2 regions of the Bacillus sp. SD127 genome follow, and region 2 is predicted to be linked to the other one. Evidence: predicted binding sites of a transcription regulator. Region 2 holds the regulator's gene; the other holds the start of a gene.

Region 1 (4,380 bases), 360 kb from region 2:
TTGTTGCTTTCGCTTTCACTGGTTCATCAAAAGCAAAAGCAGCAGAAGCATTACCACTCTACTATCTACAAATTACAGGGATTACATCAGACGGAAACGATTTTGCTTGGGATAACATCACTTTTAGTCAAACCAAAGCGCCAAACGTTTTGAAGGGGAATAAACTATATGTGAAAGCTCGGTTTATGGGTTATACCAAGTTAACAGTTATCACAGGCAAAGATGGTAAAAATCTGTTGTATGACGGCACAGCTAAAATGTTTAAATCTGATGCTATCCTTGGTCAAAATAAGGTGGTAATAGGCTGGGATAAATATTTTGAGATTCCAATGGACGCACTTCAAGATAACTCAATTCAGATAAGAGCACTAAGCTCAGGTACTACTTTTCTTTATAGCCAAAAAATTGATTTTGAAAGAGAGTGAACCAGGTGATTAGCACTTCTAATTATGATGTAACTAAAGATCCAAAATTCTTAGCTTTTTGTAGCTTAGCAACAGAAGGGTATGGTCAGAATAATACTCAGCAATCTTCCATAGGTTTTAACGAGTTTTGCGAAAAACTTGAGAGAAATGAGATTGTTAAACCCGAGAATAAAAAAAGCACGCCTGATTTGAATAAGTCTTTAGAAGACTGGAAATTAAGATTTACTGCAGGAGGAAACCTTTCTGCAATGGATTCGCAGGTATTAGATATTATCAAAAAAGCTTATAACTTAGGCATGGTTAATAAAGATAATATGCTGTTACGAAATGAAGCAATTAATGCTTATAGAAATTCTATTTGAATAATGAAAACAATGCCCAGCTTAATAAAGTGCTGGGCGTTTTACTTATTGAGGTTATTTACTTTCAAATACTCTCGATGTTCTTTCTCCAACTTTTCAATATCATCTTTGAATATATAGATCTTATATTTTTCCTTTGCTTCTCTAGAAAGATTATCTTTTAAATATTCACGGAGCTTTGCTTCACTTTTGGTTTGATCCATGCCAATTGTAATTGCCGGATCTGTTTGACCAATTTGCACACTGAATAAACCAAATTCATCCCGAATATTATCAATTACTTCCAAAGGGGACTTTTTATTTGCTTCGATTAAAGTAATACCCGACATAATCAAAGTAGGAACTAAGACCAAAAATCCGATTAGCCTCTTCTTCATTAACCATTACACTCTCCTTCGTGGAAAAGAATCCCTCCTTTATTAATACTACGTATATCATTATTGACCTTTATATTTTATTACCAACATTTACATCGAACTTTCGTTCGTATTTTTGTTGAATAAGGAACGTTTGTTCTGTTAATATTAGATCAATAAAGGAGTGAGTCGATATGCTTAGAGATCGAGGAACAATCAAATATACGTCAATTATGCTTCCAGAACATTTGACACAGCTTAAACAAGACTTACTTGATGCATCAAAAATTGAAAAGCCGTCCTTAGACGCTCAACAAATTGAAGAGATGGATATTCTTGTTTCTGAAGCACTTGAATTTAATAAAGAGTTGAAATTCAAACTCTTTAACAATGGATTCGTTGAAAATGTCGCCGGCCGAGTCCATTACATTAATTTTGAACAACAAAAGCTTCACGTTAAAGATCCGAACGACAATACAGTCTATATCAACATGAATAACATCATAGGAGTCACATACAATGATTGATTACTCACAATTTCCACGTAAAAATATACTTTGTGTCGATATGAAATCCTTTTATGCTTCTGTATCGGCTGTCACAATGGGTTTGAACCCCTTAACTTGCTATCTTGCCGTTGTAGGGAATACGGAGAGACAGGGAAGTGTAGTATTAGCTTCATCTCCTGCACTTAAAAAAGATTTTGGAATCAAAACAGGATCGAGACTATTTGAGATACCTGAAGATCCAAGAATACACATTGTAAATCCGCAAATGAAGCTTTTCATCAGAGTTTCGACTGAGATTACAAAGCTGTTTTACAGATTTGTTCCTGAGAAATGTGTCCATACGTATTCAATTGATGAATCTTTTTTAGATGCAGGAAAAGAAGATCCTGAAGAAATGGCCAAAGCAATTCAAAGCAGCATGTGGAGAGAATTTGGTTTGATGTGTACAGTAGGCATTGGAGATAACATGTTACTCAGTAAGCTTGCGCTTGACCTGGAGAGTAAGAAAACAAAGAGTGGTATTGCACGTTGGAGATATGAAGATGTACCAAATAAACTCTGGAAGGTTCACCCGCTGTCTAAAATGTGGGGAATAGGAGGGAGGATGGAAAGAAATCTGAATCGGATGGGAATATCAACTGTAGGTCAGTTGGCTAAATTTCCTTTAGAGCTGCTTGAAAAGAAGTTTGGAATAATGGGAAACCAGTTGTACTACCTCTCACGGAATTGATTTATCAGAAATAGGTGCTCCGTTGATGCAAGGTCAGATTAGTTTTGGTAAGAGTCAAATTTTAATGAGGGATTACACAAGAAAAGAAGAGATTAAGGCTGTTCTGTTAGAGATTTGTGAGGAAGTCGCAAGAAGGGCACGTACCCATAATAAAGTTGGCCGAACAATCAGCCTGGGAATTGGATACAGCAAGGATGAGCTTGGTGGTGGTTTTCACCGATCCAAAACAATTGATCTTCCCACAAATATCACCATGGACATTTATAGGTGCTGTTTGATGCTCTTTAATAAGTTTTACTCGGGTAAAACAGTGAGAAGTATCTCAGTTACGTTATCAAATATTGAGGATGATGTTAATCAGCAGTTGAGTTTATTTGAAGTGGATAATGAAAAGAGAAGGAAACTCGGGTTTGTAATGGACGGGATTAGAAGCAAATACGGATCGAAAGCGATTCTGAGAGCAGTTTCTTATACACCTGCTGGTACTGCGCTTCACAGAGCAGGGCTTACTGGTGGACATAAATCATGAGAATAGAGGGAAGCTCCCTCCATTCTCCTTACTTAGTTATTAGTTTTTACGTTTCGGCTCTTTCAGCAACTTTGAGCGTATCGTTTTGTTGTTGGAGATAGGAAGCACCCACTGTTCCGGCAACACCGAATAATAGAACTGCGCAGATAATTAGTTTTGTTTTCATATTGCTTCTCCCCTTTTAATTTGTCTTCTTGCTTCATTTGCCAAACGATAAAATTCAATTGCACCCCAAGCTTCTTTTTTTGCTGTGAGAAAATCAGCTATGACAACTCCATAGCTTTCCATATCAGGGTACATACCTCTTTCTCTGAAGAACTGGAACGCTTCTCTTACTAAATTTAAATCCGAGTCCAAGAAAAGACCTTTAACCATTTTCAGCTTTTCAATAACTACTTCATTGTTGTACTGTTCTGCTATCTGCTTTGATTGTTCATAAAACGCTTGAGCATTTTTAGTATCGTTTTGCCTTCCTTTTAAGAAGGAGATAACAAACAATGTTTTAGCTGCATAATCATGGTTTTCTGGCTCAATGATTTGGAGCGACTTATTAAAGTGAAAAAATGCTTTATCAAGTTCTTCCATTTGATTATAACATAATCCAATATTAAACAGTGCTGAACGTATTAAATGTCCACGATTCTTCTCATTTTTATTCAGCTCTTCTGCTTCTTGGTAAGCTTTATATGCTCTTTTTAACGCCTCATCAAACTTCATGCTGTCCAGTAAATTGCCAAATATGACGAATTGACAGCGTACTTTTTGTACCCCGTATGTAGAGTTTCCATCAACATCAGGTTGCTTTTTAAAAATATTATAGGCTCTCATGGCATAATTCATTGAAAAATAAGTTTGTTTCATGTGGTAATACACTTCTGATAATTTAAAATAAAATTCAGCTTTTTCAACTTCAATATCTTCGCTATCGATGGAGTCCAAATGTTTCTCTGCTTGTCTATAGTGATTAAGGGAGAACGTCAACTCTTTTTGTCTAAAATAGAACATGCCCATGAAAAAATAATAGTAATATTCGAGCATTCCTGTTAAGTTTTCATGACCTGCATACTCTTTTAACTCACCATAATTTTTCTCAATGTCCTTTATGGCGTTAGGGTACATATACGATAGCATTAATTTATGTCTAAATTCGAGTAGAGAGTAGTATAGCAAGACATCTTGATTCTCTTCCATAATCTTTATTTCTTGCATAACTTCTTTTCGCATTTCCTCTGCTCTACCGACCCAATTCTTTTTAATTGCTACATACCAATGATTCATTTTTGTCGCTACCAAGTCATAGGGAATGACTTTTTCAGTCTTCAAGTTTCAAACCCCTTTCTGTCCTTTTTATTATATAGTTGCACTGGAGGAAAGAAATGTAAAGAGATTTGTATGAAAATTACAAATAAATTGATTATGCGTAAAAGTTGAAAAAACGAAAAAAATACCCTCCTCAATTAAGAGAAGGG
Region 2 (12,587 bases):
TTCCGGCTTCCGCTTCAATTCCGCCGACACCCCAGCCGAGAACACCGATTCCGTTAATCATTGTTGTATGCGAGTCAGTTCCTACCAGCGTATCAGGATACGTAATCAGTTCTCCGTCTTCTTCGACTGCGTGGACAACACTTGCCAAGAACTCAAGGTTTACCTGGTGAACGATACCTGTTGCTGGCGGTACTGCCTGGTAGTTATTAAACGCTTTCTTTGCCCAGCTTAAAAATTTGTAACGCTCTGCATTTCTTTCGAATTCCAAGTCCATATTAATAGCCAGAGCATCTTCTGTGCCCGCTTTATCAACCTGTACAGAGTGGTCGATGACAAGATCAACAGGAATCTCAGGGTTGATTTTGTCAGGATCTCCGCCGACAGCTGCCATTGCTTTACGTAATGAAGCAAGGTCAACTACTGCCGGTACCCCAGTGAAATCTTGTAAAATAACGCGTGATGGTTTAAACGGAACATCGATTTCCTTTAACTCGGCAGTTCCCCATTTTGCCAAATTTTCCACGTGTTCTTTTTTGATGACGAATCCGTCAACTTGACGCAATACAGATTCTAAAAGAACTTTAATGGAATAAGGAAGCTTCGACACATTTCCGATCCCCAAATCTTCCAATGCTTTCAAAGAGTAGTAATGATAAGTTTTCCCATTTGTAGTAAACGATTTTCTCGCTTGGAAAACGTCTTTTGCTGCAGTTTTTTGCTCGTTTGCCATTCTCCAAAATCCCCCTTCAGATCAGTTCATTCTCAGATGAACATTACATTCCATCACAATTTTCTCACAATTTCATATTAAAACAAAATCATACATAAGTAAATATCAATGTTTTTATTAAATACAATAAGATTGGCTTATCAGGGCGAAAAATCGGGAAATTTTACTGTCTGCACTCTCTCATATTCCTCATTGAAAGAAGCCATATTATGATTGAGGTGATAATGATGGTCAAACGAAAAGCAAATCACGTAATAAATGGGATGAATGACGCGAAAAGCCAAGGCAAAGGCGCCGGCTATGTAGAAAACGATCAGCTTGTACTGACTGAAGCAGAACGCCAAAATAACAAAAAAAGAAAAACCAATCAATAACGTTGAACTCTTTTAAGGAGGTTCTCATTTTATGACCAATAAAAATACAAGTAAAGATATGCATAAAAACGCTCCTAAAGGACACAATCCGGGTCAGCCGGAACCCCTCAGCGGAAGCAAGAAAGTGAAAAACAGAAATCACACAAGACAAAAGCACAATTCAAGCCATGATATGTAATAAAAGCAGACCTTAGCGTCTGTTTTTTTATGCGTTCACCCATCTCTGACCAACTGCATAAGCTAAAGCAAGGTTGATATATGGAGGAATGCTTCCATGACCCATTCAAAACGAAATGATGCTAATGATTTCGATGGTATGGAGGAATGGCTTCGGCAATTTTTTGAAGATCCGTTCGCCTGGTACGACGAAACATTACCTATTGATCTATATGAAACAAGTCAGCAATATATTATTGAAGCAGATCTGTCGGCTATACAGCCGACACAAATCACAATTACCTTGTCCGGATGTGAGTTCATCCTGACGGTTAAATCCTCAGAACAGACTCTTGAAAAACAAATGATGCTTCCTTTTTATTTGAATGACAAGTCGATTGAGACTGAATGCGAAAATCAAATTCTCACAGTTGCCGTCAATAAAGAGACGAATGATGGCTCTTCTTTTTCTCTTCAATTCCCTCTCAGCTAAAATCAAAAGTCACTTTCATCCCCTATAATGAAAGTGACTTTTTTTCCGTCCATTTATCGTCAAATACCCTCTAGTGACTCTCCCATGGCCAAATAGCAGATTCACTATACAATAGAATATGATCTACCATCTCTTTTGACTAGACGTCTATCATTTTTTTCTATTTTTTTTAAACATTGTTCTTCTATTCTTTCTTCATATACAATATGGTTAGTATAAGGGGGAATGATTGATGCTGGAAGGCTGGTTTTTGTGGTTTATTCTGTTTTGGGTGATCACGATGATTGTCTTGTTATCAATCGGCGGATTTTTTATGTTTCGAAAGTTTTTAAAGCGTTTACCAAAAGAGGACGGCAAATCTGAGCTGGATTGGCAGGATTACTATATTGAAAACAGCAGACATCTATGGAGCAATGAAAACAAACAATTTCTCGATGAATTGGTCACACCTGTTCCGGAGCTGTTCAGAGATATAGCTCGAGCAAAAATTGCCGGAAAAATCGGAGAGCTGGCATTAAAAGAAAACGCAGCAGCGATTGATCAGCGGCTTATTATCAAAGGTTATATCCTGGCTACTCCGAAAAGAGACCATACCTTTTTAAAGAAACATCTAAGAGACAAGAAAATCGATATTGAACCTTATCAGGCCCTTCTTAAATAAAAAACCTTTCCCGCAAGGAGGAAAGGTTTTTTAATTCATTTGAATGTCTGCTGACTGAAGCTCGCTTTGAAGTTTTCGGTATGACAGATACATGGCGATTCTCCACGGCACAATCATACCGAAAGCCAGAATCCAAAACATTCCGCTCAGTGCGCCGTAATCAACCGATGTGCTTAAAATTGATTTCATCACAATTCTGATCACTAAAAGGCCGATTAATATAAAGACAAATGCCTTAGAGCGTTTCATGTAAATTTCATTATTTTTAATTTCAAACTTTGAAGTTTTTATAAGAAAAATAGAGAAAATCACGCCTAAAGTGATCGCTTCTAAAAACTCTTCACCCGTTACCCAAAAAACCGGAAATAAAAACATTAACGCCCCCGTACTCATAAAAATCGGCGGGAGAATGATTTTTTTCGGTGAAACGGGCTTATCGGAAGACTTAATTCTGACCACCATCACAGCTGCAGCCATTAAAACAGCAACAATTGATGAAACTATAATCATCATACTTATCATTCCTTTGTTTTCTCGGAGTGTTGACACTATATACTATACTCCAAAACAATAAAAAAAACCATTTTGAAAAGAAATGACTTTCAATTTCCCATAACGCGGTTGACAGCTTCTAATACTTTGGACTCCTCAAACGGTTTGACAATAAAATCTTTTGCCCCAAGTTCAATGGCTTCCGTCACAATTCTTTGCTGGCGCATTGCGGTACACATGATGATCTTTGCTTTAGGGTCAAAGGATATGATCTCACGAAGCGCCTTAATGCCGTTTTTCACCGGCATCGTAATATCCATGGTCACTAAGTCAGGTCGAAGTTTTTTATACAGGTCAGCCGCTTGCTCGCCGTCCGCCGCCTCGCCTGCTATTATGTAATTTGCCTCTTCCAAGATCTCTCTGATTTTTACTCTCATGAACTTGGCGTCGTCTACAACTAAAACTCTTGTCATATTCCCCTCCAAAAATCGAATTCCTCAGGTAATAGTCTTATTGTACCAAAAACAAAAGGATTAGTAGTAGTGCAAAAGTAATTTAACAGTCAGAAACCTGTAAATCCACCAAAAAGATCCGACAGCAAAATAATGATCAAGTTCATCCAGTCAAAAAATAGCAGTACCCCAATAACAATCATAAGTACACCGCCCGCTTTCATGATCAAAAGCTGATTCTTCCTGATCCACTTCAGTTTCGTGATGAAGAACGACAATAATACAAACGGAACGGCAAATCCGAGAACATATAGCATCATATACGGTATCGCTGAGCCAGGATTCGTACCTGCTAATGTGATAACAGCCCCCAAAATGGGACCGGTGCAAGGCGTCCATCCGGCCGCAAAAGCCATACCGATTAAAACGGAACCGAAAAAACCGCCTGGCCTATGCTTAAAATGGACTCTGCGTTCTTTCATGATAACTTCAGGCCGAAAGACGCCAAGCGTAATAAAACCGAACAGAATAATGAGCAAAGCGCCAACTTGCCGAATGGCATCATGATAATCCCTAAACAGGGTTCCAATAAAAGATGTTCCATATCCTAAAGCTATAAAAATCACTGAAAACCCCAGCAAAAAAAACAGCGTATGGGCCAAGCTTCTTTTTTGCAGCAATAGTTTCTCTGTTTTCACATCATCCATGCTGACTCCTGTAATATATGACAGGAAAGCCGGATAAAGCGGCAGGCAGCAAGGCGAAATAAATGATAAAAATCCCGCGCCGAATGTCAGAAAATAATTCACATCTCCCATGTCATCATCCCTTCATGATTTGACATTCCTTCAAGTTATGACAAAATCATTTCATTTTTTTAACACTTTCACTCGAAGGATTTCTATTTTCAAAAAAAACTTATATAATTTAATTTGACATTGAGACATTGTACTCCTTCTCATTTGAAAATTAGTATAAATATGGATATAATATAAACATTCACTTTTGAAGATCTAATGTATGAAAGGATACATCCCTGTGATTAGAGAGCATCTATTAAATGAAATTGAAAAAAAAAGAGCAGAGCTGCTGCAAATTGTCATGGCGAACGGAATGACATCTCATATTACGATAGAACTCAGTCAGGAGCTTGACCATCTTCTCATACAATATCAAAAGCAGCGCCTTCGAGCAGTAGCGGGTGATGAATGATTGCAAAATAAAAAACCCGATAAAGGGTTTTTTATTTTATAACCATGTTTCTCTATATCATAATCTTTACGTATTATTTCGTTTGATTATTCATGGCTTTCATCATTTGATTGATTTTCTTTTGAGAAGGTTTCATTCCCATTTGCATCATCATCATGCGTAACATTTGTTCATTAATAGGCGGATTCTTTTTAAGGTAGCTCATCATATATTTACGAGCAATAAAAAACCCGAGTGCAACACCTATGAGCAGTGCAACAACGCCCACTAGGATGCCAACCCATAAAGTCATTTTATTTCCTCCTTCATGTTGTCTAGTTTAAAGTGTACTAAACCAAAAGCTATTATACAACATTTACATCTCTTTTTCTTCGGTTTTAGACAAAATTTCTTTCTTTCACCGGATTTAACCACCCATACCGCTTCGTATTGAAATCCATTGCGAGAAAGCAAGGGCTTACTTTGCGAAGAACTTCAAAAAATATCGTTTCCGCCTCGTAATCTCCGTTAGCTACAATTTCAATCATGTGTTCTTTCATCATAAAAGACGCTTGTCCCTTTGCTTTTGGGAGAGATAATCTATAAATATAATCCAGCTGTGTATAGTTTGTATTGTTCAAATTCATTTTTAACCGCTGATGCATATGTAAAATCGGAATGGGTTTCGTAATATATTGAATTTGTTTCTCTGTCATTTCATACTGCTGCCTCGTCAGGCTTGTCCAATGATAGTCTTGAAACAGATCAAACATAACCGATTCCCGCCCGAAATAGTGATTGGCAAATTCCTCTTTGATCAGGTACGTATAGTAGTGACGTTCCATCTTCTCATCCCCTTTTCCAGCAGCATTTCATTTGCATTCTATTATACAAAAGAAGAGAAGAAAGAATTGTCTATTACTGTTAAACAGCCAATACTATTTTTGTCGGATAAACAAGAAAAAGAGGATGATTTGACTCATCCCCTTTGAAAAACTTATTTATTGATTAATGCTTTGACTCGATCCACAACGTTTGCAACTGAGAAGCCGTATTCATTGATAATGGTTTCGCCAGGAGCGGAGGCGCCGAATTTGTCAATACCGAGCACGTCTCCTTCAAGCCCTGTGTATTTGCCCCAGCCAAATGATGAGCCCATTTCAATCGCAAGACGTTTTCTCACATCTGACGGAAGCACGGAGTTTTTGTATTCATCCGATTGTTTCTCAAAACGATCTACTGAAGGCATGCTGACGACAGAAACATCAATATTTTCTTTTGCCAATTCTGCCTGTGCCTCGATTGCGAGGCCAACCTCTGAGCCCGTAGCGATGAGAAGAGCGTCAGGTGTTTCGTTTTTAGACTTAGAAACAACATATGCACCTTTTTCTACACCAGCCAATGCCTCTTCAGCTGTTTGGTCGATTGTAGGAAGGTTTTGACGTGTCAATACAAGCGCTGTTGGGTGATTTGTGCTCTGCACCGCAAGCTTCCAAGCCGCTGCTGTCTCATTACCGTCTGCAGGGCGGATTAAAGAAAGGTTAGGCATTGCCCGTAATGAAGCAAGCTGCTCAACCGGCTCGTGAGTCGGTCCATCTTCACCGACCGCGATACTGTCGTGAGTAAAGACATATGTCACAGGAAGACCCATTAATGCTGCAAGGCGAATGGCCGGACGCAAGTAATCAGAGAAGACAAAGAATGTTCCGCCGAATACACGAAGTCCGCCGTGAAGCGCCATACCATTTAAGGCTGCACCCATAGCAAATTCGCGAACACCAAACCAGAAATTTTTTCCTGAGTAATCAAGCGCTGTATAATCACCGGAATTTTTAATCGTCGTTTTGTTTGATCCTGCTAAGTCTGCAGAACCGCCGACAAAGAACGGAATTTTATTCGCAAGGCCGTTCAGAACTTCACCTGAAGAGGCACGGGATGCCAGACTGCTTCCTTTTTCATAAACAGGCACCTCTTGATCCCAGTCTTTCGGAAGTTCTCCTTTGATAGCCAGCTCAAGCTGTTCAGCGAGTTCCGGATAAATTTCTTTATATTTAGCGAATTGGTCATTCCATTCCTGTTCCTTTTTCTCGCCGGATTCTTTTACTGTTTTTGCGAAATGCTCATATACTTCTGACGGAACGTAGAAATCTTCTTCATACGTCCATGCATAAGCTTCTTTTGTTAATTTACTTTCTTCTTTGCCAAGCGGAGCACCGTGAACACCGGAAGTGCCGGCACGGTTAGGAGAACCGAAACCGATTGTCGTTTTTACTTCAATCAATGTAGGTTTCTTGTCGTTTTGGCGTGCTTTTTCAATTGCCGCAGATAATTCTTCAATATTGTTTCCATCTTCAACGTAAAGAACTTCCCAATTCATCGCCTCGAAACGCTGTTTCACGTTTTCAGAGAATGAACGATCCAGATCTCCGTCCAAGGAGATGTCATTAGAATCGTATAATACGATCAGACGGCCAAGCTGAAGATGGCCTGCAAGTGAAGCGGCTTCAGAAGAAATACCTTCCATTAAATCGCCGTCACCGCAAATGCTGTATGTATAGTGATCGACTACATTGAATGAATCGCGGTTGTAAGTTTCGGCTAAATGGCGTTCTGCGATAGCCATTCCGACCGCCATTGCGATTCCTTGTCCAAGCGGCCCTGTTGTTGCATCAACACCGGCTGTATGTCCGAATTCCGGATGCCCCGGTGTTTTGCTGCCCCACTGGCGGAATCCCTTAAGATCTTCAATGCTGAGATCATACCCGCTTAAATGAAGCATGCTGTATAAAAGTGCTGATCCGTGTCCCGCAGATAAAACAAAACGGTCGCGGTTAAACCACCCAGGGTTTGCCGGATTTACATTCATAAATTTTGTCCATAGCGTATATGCCATTGGCGCTGCCCCCATAGGCATACCAGGGTGACCAGAGTTTGCTTTTTCAATAGCGTCTATTGATAGTGTGCGAATGGTAGCAACTGATTTCTTTTCAATTGTATCCATAAAAATCCCCTTCCTTATATGTTGTACCCTTTCATCATAAATGTCTGACGACTTTTTCTCAACTGTTTCAGCTTAAATTTGAGAGAAACTTGATGAATTTTGTCACCTGAAGAAAGCGCTGTTGTTTGTAGTATATACAAAAGAGGAATACGATATTGCCGTATTCCTCTTATATTAGTGAAGTCTGTTATTATTTTTTTCTCTTTTTAACTTTTCAGGTGTTACGTCATTGCCTTCAGGATCAATGATTTTTACACTTTTTAATGTGTTTTTCATAGAAGAACGAAATCCTTTTAGGTACTCTTGACGGAGCTTTTGCTGTTCAGCTTTTTCTTCTTCTGTAATAACGCCAGCTTTAGCTTTTGCGGCAAGTTCATTGATTCTGGCAATTTTTTCGTTTGAAATCATGATAAACTCCTTTATTGCATTTTGTCTATATACTACTAAAACAAGAGGAGTTTTACAACTGATTCACTCGCCTGTCTGCTCATTCTCTATGTATTCCTGAAAACGCCGATGGACTGTCGCCTTTGACACATCATAGCCAAAACCTCTCAACGTAGCCGCGATTTCAGCAAACGTCAGTTTATTCGCTCTCAACCGGACAATCTCCGAGATCGGAACTTCTATTCTTTCTTTTCCGCTGTTTTCATGCTGGTTTTTCAGGTTCTTTTGTGGCTTAAAACCATTTTTCACTGCGCGTTTCATTCCGCGTTTAATTTTCATGTTGTGGATTTTCCGCTGGTATTCCTCCACAATGCTGACGATTTCCAGCACCATAGAGTCAGCCTCTGATAACTCCAGCTCACCTCTGTGAGCGGTCGTATATACTTTCACACCTTCCCTGTAAATACAATGAAGAAGTGCAATTTTCGCGTTTCCCCGGCCGAGTCTTGTTTCATCCTGAACTAAAATCACATCAATATTTGAATTCTTGATATGATCAAGCAAATCAAATACACCATCCCGGTCCATTTCATATCCGCTGGCTTTTTCAGAAATCACTTTGACGACTTCCATGCCGTTCTCGGCAGCAATGGCCGTAAGCTCCTCCTCCTGCCGCTTTAATGAGGTTTCTTGCTGTTCTTTATTTGTGCTTACTCGGGCATAAATGAGTGCTTTCACCTTTCTACCTTTCCTCTCTATTTAACAGTAGCCAGTTCGTATGCAGCCGGGTGTTCCTTTTTTAATGGAATCACCAATTCATCCCCCGGCTGAATCTCAGACGTCTGGAGATTATTTTTTTCAGCTACCCATTCAACAAAATCACTTTTATTTATCTTTTTTGAGTCATCCACCTGATCAGCAAGCGACCAGAGCGTATCCCCAGACTGAACTTTTATTTTAACATATTGATTAAGCTCCTGGTCGCTGCTTGTATATGACAACAGAAGGATAACCACGCTTAGAATCACAGTGAACAGGCCGACAAAAATAATAGATTCTTTATTCATGATAACAACCTCCGACAAGAATGTTTGTTCGCTTTTTATAATTTCAGTATATACGAACAAATGTTTCTGTCAATTGTTTTCTTCGAACCTATGTTTGTACTGTCAGGAAAATCATGCTATAATCTATTTAAAATCGACGTTTAGAGGTGCAAAAAATGACGAAGCTATCAAAAAGGCAACTTGATATCCTCCGTTTTATTAAAGCAGAGGTTAAATCAAAAGGATATCCGCCTTCGGTTAGAGAGATCGGAGAGGCTGTCGGCCTTGCGTCCAGTTCTACTGTCCATGGCCATTTGGCCCGTTTGGAAACAAAAGGGCTGATTAGACGCGATCCGACAAAACCAAGAGCGATAGAAATTCTGGATGAAGAAGTAGAGATTCCAAAAAGCCAAGTCGTTAATGTACCGGTAATCGGAAAAGTAACGGCGGGCTCACCTATTACAGCGGTTGAAAACATTGAAGAATACTTCCCGCTTCCTGACCGTATGGTTCCTCCGGATGAGCATGTGTTTATGCTGGAGATCATGGGTGACAGTATGATTGACGCAGGTATACTTGATAAGGACTATGTTATTGTAAAACAGCAAAACACGGCGAATAACGGTGAAATCGTAGTGGCGATGACAGAAGATGATGAAGCTACGGTAAAACGTTTCTATAAAGAGGATACACACATTCGCTTACAGCCTGAAAATCCAACCATGGCTCCGATCATACTGCAGAATGTCAGCATATTAGGAAAAGTAATTGGTGTGTTCAGAACTGTCCATTAAACTATTGAACTATCAGTTACAAAGAATAAACCCCCTCTTCCTTTGTGGAGTGGGGGTTTTGTTTTTTAAAAAAAGCAGGCTCGCCCTGGCTTAGGTGCGAACCTGAATAGGAGGAAAAAGAACATCATGTTTACACCATAATTATCCATCATTCAATTATTGAAGTCAAGAAATTTTCTTTCCTTAATGAAACTTTTTTTTAAAAAAGTGCTGTTTAAAAAATTAGACGTTCTTTTCTTATAAATGTTTCGATTTTCGGACGTGAAAAGATGAGTTATACTCTCCTCTTTTATATTGAGCGAGGCAAAAGGAAATATACTGAATATTTAGTACATAGTTTATTTAGTTAATTTATTCCGCAAAAAAAGCTCACTTCTTTTCAAAAATGTGAGCATCAATCAAAATTAAAATATTCTACACCATAGCGGCCTTTTACATGAACACTTGCACAGTTTTCTGAATGTTCTTCAGCTAATATTCGATACCGGTGATAAGGTTCAATGGAAACCTTATCGTGAGCGCTAAAGTCAAACCAATTACCGGTGAATTGTTTTGTGCTTAACGTAGTATAATCCCCTGCAAGTCCCATTCGCTGAAGCTTAATGTTAACTGAACAAGTGTTCACTCCTAATATCGTAAATTGGTATCCTAAAAAATAATCCATTGCCGGTACATCACTAATGTTTTCTACATAAAGCGCTTTTGTTCCGTCATTTAGAATAAAGTCGGTTTTATGCTCAAAATGTGAAGTTGCTGCATGAATGGTCCCGGTTCCAAAAACACATAGCAAAACAGCTGTCATGAGCAATATTTTATTTCTCAACTGCAATCCCCCTCCTTTACCATATATTAACCCCATAAGATAAATATGTATATTCCCTGTTACTCTGTTTCCCGTGCTTTTTCAATCGTTAAAATCCATGTGGGTTTTAGCTTGCTTATAATATTGAAGTCTGTCTTGAAGAGTTCCTGTATGGAATTCAAATTTATGGCCGTCAGGATCAGTGTAATAAATTGATTTTCGATCACGTACATCTCGTTCTCTCCCAGACAAAATAGTAACATGAAGGTTTTTTAATTTTGCGGACATTTCTTCAAACTTGCTTTCCTCAATTGTAAAAGCGATATGGGTATAAGAAGCGTTAATATCATTTCTGGGAATGTCACGCTCTTCGTTGAGAGCCAGCCATATGCCGTTTAAATCGAAATATGCAGTGCTCTTTCCTTTAACCAGCAGTTTAGCATCAAAGACATTTTGATAAAACTCGATGGAAGTCAGTAAATCAGAAACAGAAAATAACAAGTGATTGATCCCTTTGATCTCCACTGTGTCTCCTCCTTAGTATTTAAAGATAGATGATTAAAAACCAGTGAATAATTGATTATTTTAACAGAAGCTCATCCCACCCCTTGTGTACGGGCATTGCAGCCAGAAAGTTTCAAACGACCAGCAAAAAATACCAGTGTAAACAAAAGCAATTTGTTCAAAATAAACCATATTACTTCAGAAGGGAATGACCGTTATGAATGGCTACGGCCTTCATGAAACGTTGGAATTGCACGAATTGCTTACGTTTAAGAATCTTTGTTTGACAAAATCTTCAACCATGACGGGACTTGTACAAGATGAAGAATTAAAGAGTATTCTTGAGCAGGATGCTCAAAAAACAAAACAGCAGGTTGCGCGTTTGCAGGAATTGCTGTCAGTGAGAGGTGAACAAGCGTGAATGAGTTCTTTCAAAAATTAGCCGGAATGGGCAGCATGACCGAACAAGTGATCGCAACGGATTTTTTAATATCGGCAAAGACAGGCGTAAGGAATATTGCAGCTGCCATCACAGAATCTTCTTCCCCAGAAGTCAGGGAAACGCTGCAGCAATATTTACATGACGCGATGAATACCCATGAACAAATTTTTCATTATATGGCTGCAAAGGGTTTTTATCATTCTAAAGATTTAACTCAGCAAATAAGTGTCGATCTTGAGGCTGCAGATACCGCTAAAGATTTGCCACAAATATAGGTGATCAAATGAAACATATTATCGCTCTTGCTTCTAAGACAGCTTTAACTCTTGCCCTATTGTATGTGATTTTGGATAGAGTTTACCATGCTTCCTTTTTAAGTGTGCTGTTTATTGCATTTTTCTTAAGCTTTGTAACATACCTTTCCGGTGACATCCTGATCTTGCCGAGAACCAGCAATATGATAGCTTCACTGGCTGACTTCGGACTTTCACTCGTTATTCTTTGGGTCTTTCTTGAAACGCAAACTAGAAACGGTTTCTCACCGTTTGCAGCCGCTCTGATTGCGTCTGTCTGCCTTACTGTTTTTGAATATTTTTTTCACCGGTATTTACTGAAAAATGTGCTGGATGAAACATTCCGAAACGAACTGACTGTCAAAGATAACACCTTGCAATATCAAACTGAGGCATCAGATGAATTGTTTCCTGAAGCCAATGATCAGAAGGACGAAAAATAAGGAGGCGCAAAGCCTCCTTATTTTAATAGCTGTTTTCTATGAAATGGGTCATCACTTCTGTAAAATCATAAAACCTCTCATTTTGAGTCACGGATCTGCTTTTTAAAGAAAAGATGCCAAACAAAGATTCTCTGAAACCTGTACTCATCTCTAACTGGATGCTCAAACCGGTTTTTGATTTATTCGCTATATTGTTTGGACTTACGCCTGCATGCGGATGATCCGTACCAAGCAATTCAGCCGGAAAACCGGCTTTTTGCAGTTTTGAAACTAATTCTGCCGCTCTTGATCGGTCTGTTCCGCCGATTTGTATCTGTTGGTCCTCT

The links. The regulator LexA, encoded in region 2, represses DNA repair genes until DNA is damaged. The targets are predictions, from matches to a motif close to CGAACATATGTTCG.
Region 1: the regulator LexA is predicted to act here: its motif matches at 1,261-1,274, upstream of ACQVGS_RS10325 (YolD-like family protein).

The regions. Positions count from the first base shown of each region.
Region 1 is NZ_CP191226.1:1,958,161-1,962,540, forward strand. It holds gene ACQVGS_RS10310 (DUF4879 domain-containing protein) at 1-425, shown strand, start outside; gene ACQVGS_RS10315 (hypothetical protein) at 431-787, shown strand; gene ACQVGS_RS10320 (YolC/YozM family protein) at 829-1,164, opposite strand; gene ACQVGS_RS10325 (YolD-like family protein) at 1,338-1,670, shown strand; partial or broken gene ACQVGS_RS10330 (Y-family DNA polymerase) at 1,663-2,911, shown strand; gene ACQVGS_RS10335 (response regulator aspartate phosphatase) at 3,074-4,234, opposite strand.
Region 2 is NZ_CP191226.1:2,309,665-2,322,251, forward strand. It holds gene acnA (aconitate hydratase AcnA) at 1-730, opposite strand, end outside; gene sspO (small acid-soluble spore protein SspO) at 958-1,104, shown strand; gene ACQVGS_RS12225 (small acid-soluble spore protein P) at 1,136-1,282, shown strand; gene cotM (outer spore coat protein CotM) at 1,361-1,753, shown strand; gene ACQVGS_RS12235 (DUF2621 domain-containing protein) at 1,986-2,414, shown strand; gene ACQVGS_RS12240 (CcdC family protein) at 2,445-2,936, opposite strand; gene ACQVGS_RS12245 (response regulator) at 3,017-3,379, opposite strand; gene ACQVGS_RS12250 (cytochrome c biogenesis protein CcdA) at 3,469-4,176, opposite strand; gene ynzD (aspartyl-phosphate phosphatase YnzD) at 4,397-4,570, shown strand; gene ACQVGS_RS12260 (YneF family protein) at 4,644-4,862, opposite strand; gene sirA (sporulation inhibitor of replication protein SirA) at 4,948-5,394, opposite strand; gene tkt (transketolase) at 5,547-7,550, opposite strand; gene ACQVGS_RS12275 (DUF896 domain-containing protein) at 7,725-7,958, opposite strand; gene ACQVGS_RS12280 (YneB family resolvase-like protein) at 8,022-8,675, opposite strand; gene yneA (cell division suppressor protein YneA) at 8,693-9,004, opposite strand; gene lexA (transcriptional repressor LexA) at 9,160-9,777, shown strand; gene ACQVGS_RS12295 (hypothetical protein) at 10,172-10,600, opposite strand; gene fosM (FosM family fosfomycin resistance protein) at 10,682-11,104, opposite strand; gene ACQVGS_RS12305 (DUF892 family protein) at 11,301-11,504, shown strand; gene ACQVGS_RS12310 (spore coat protein) at 11,501-11,800, shown strand; gene ACQVGS_RS12315 (YndM family protein) at 11,809-12,261, shown strand; gene pghL (gamma-polyglutamate hydrolase PghL) at 12,284-12,587, opposite strand, start outside.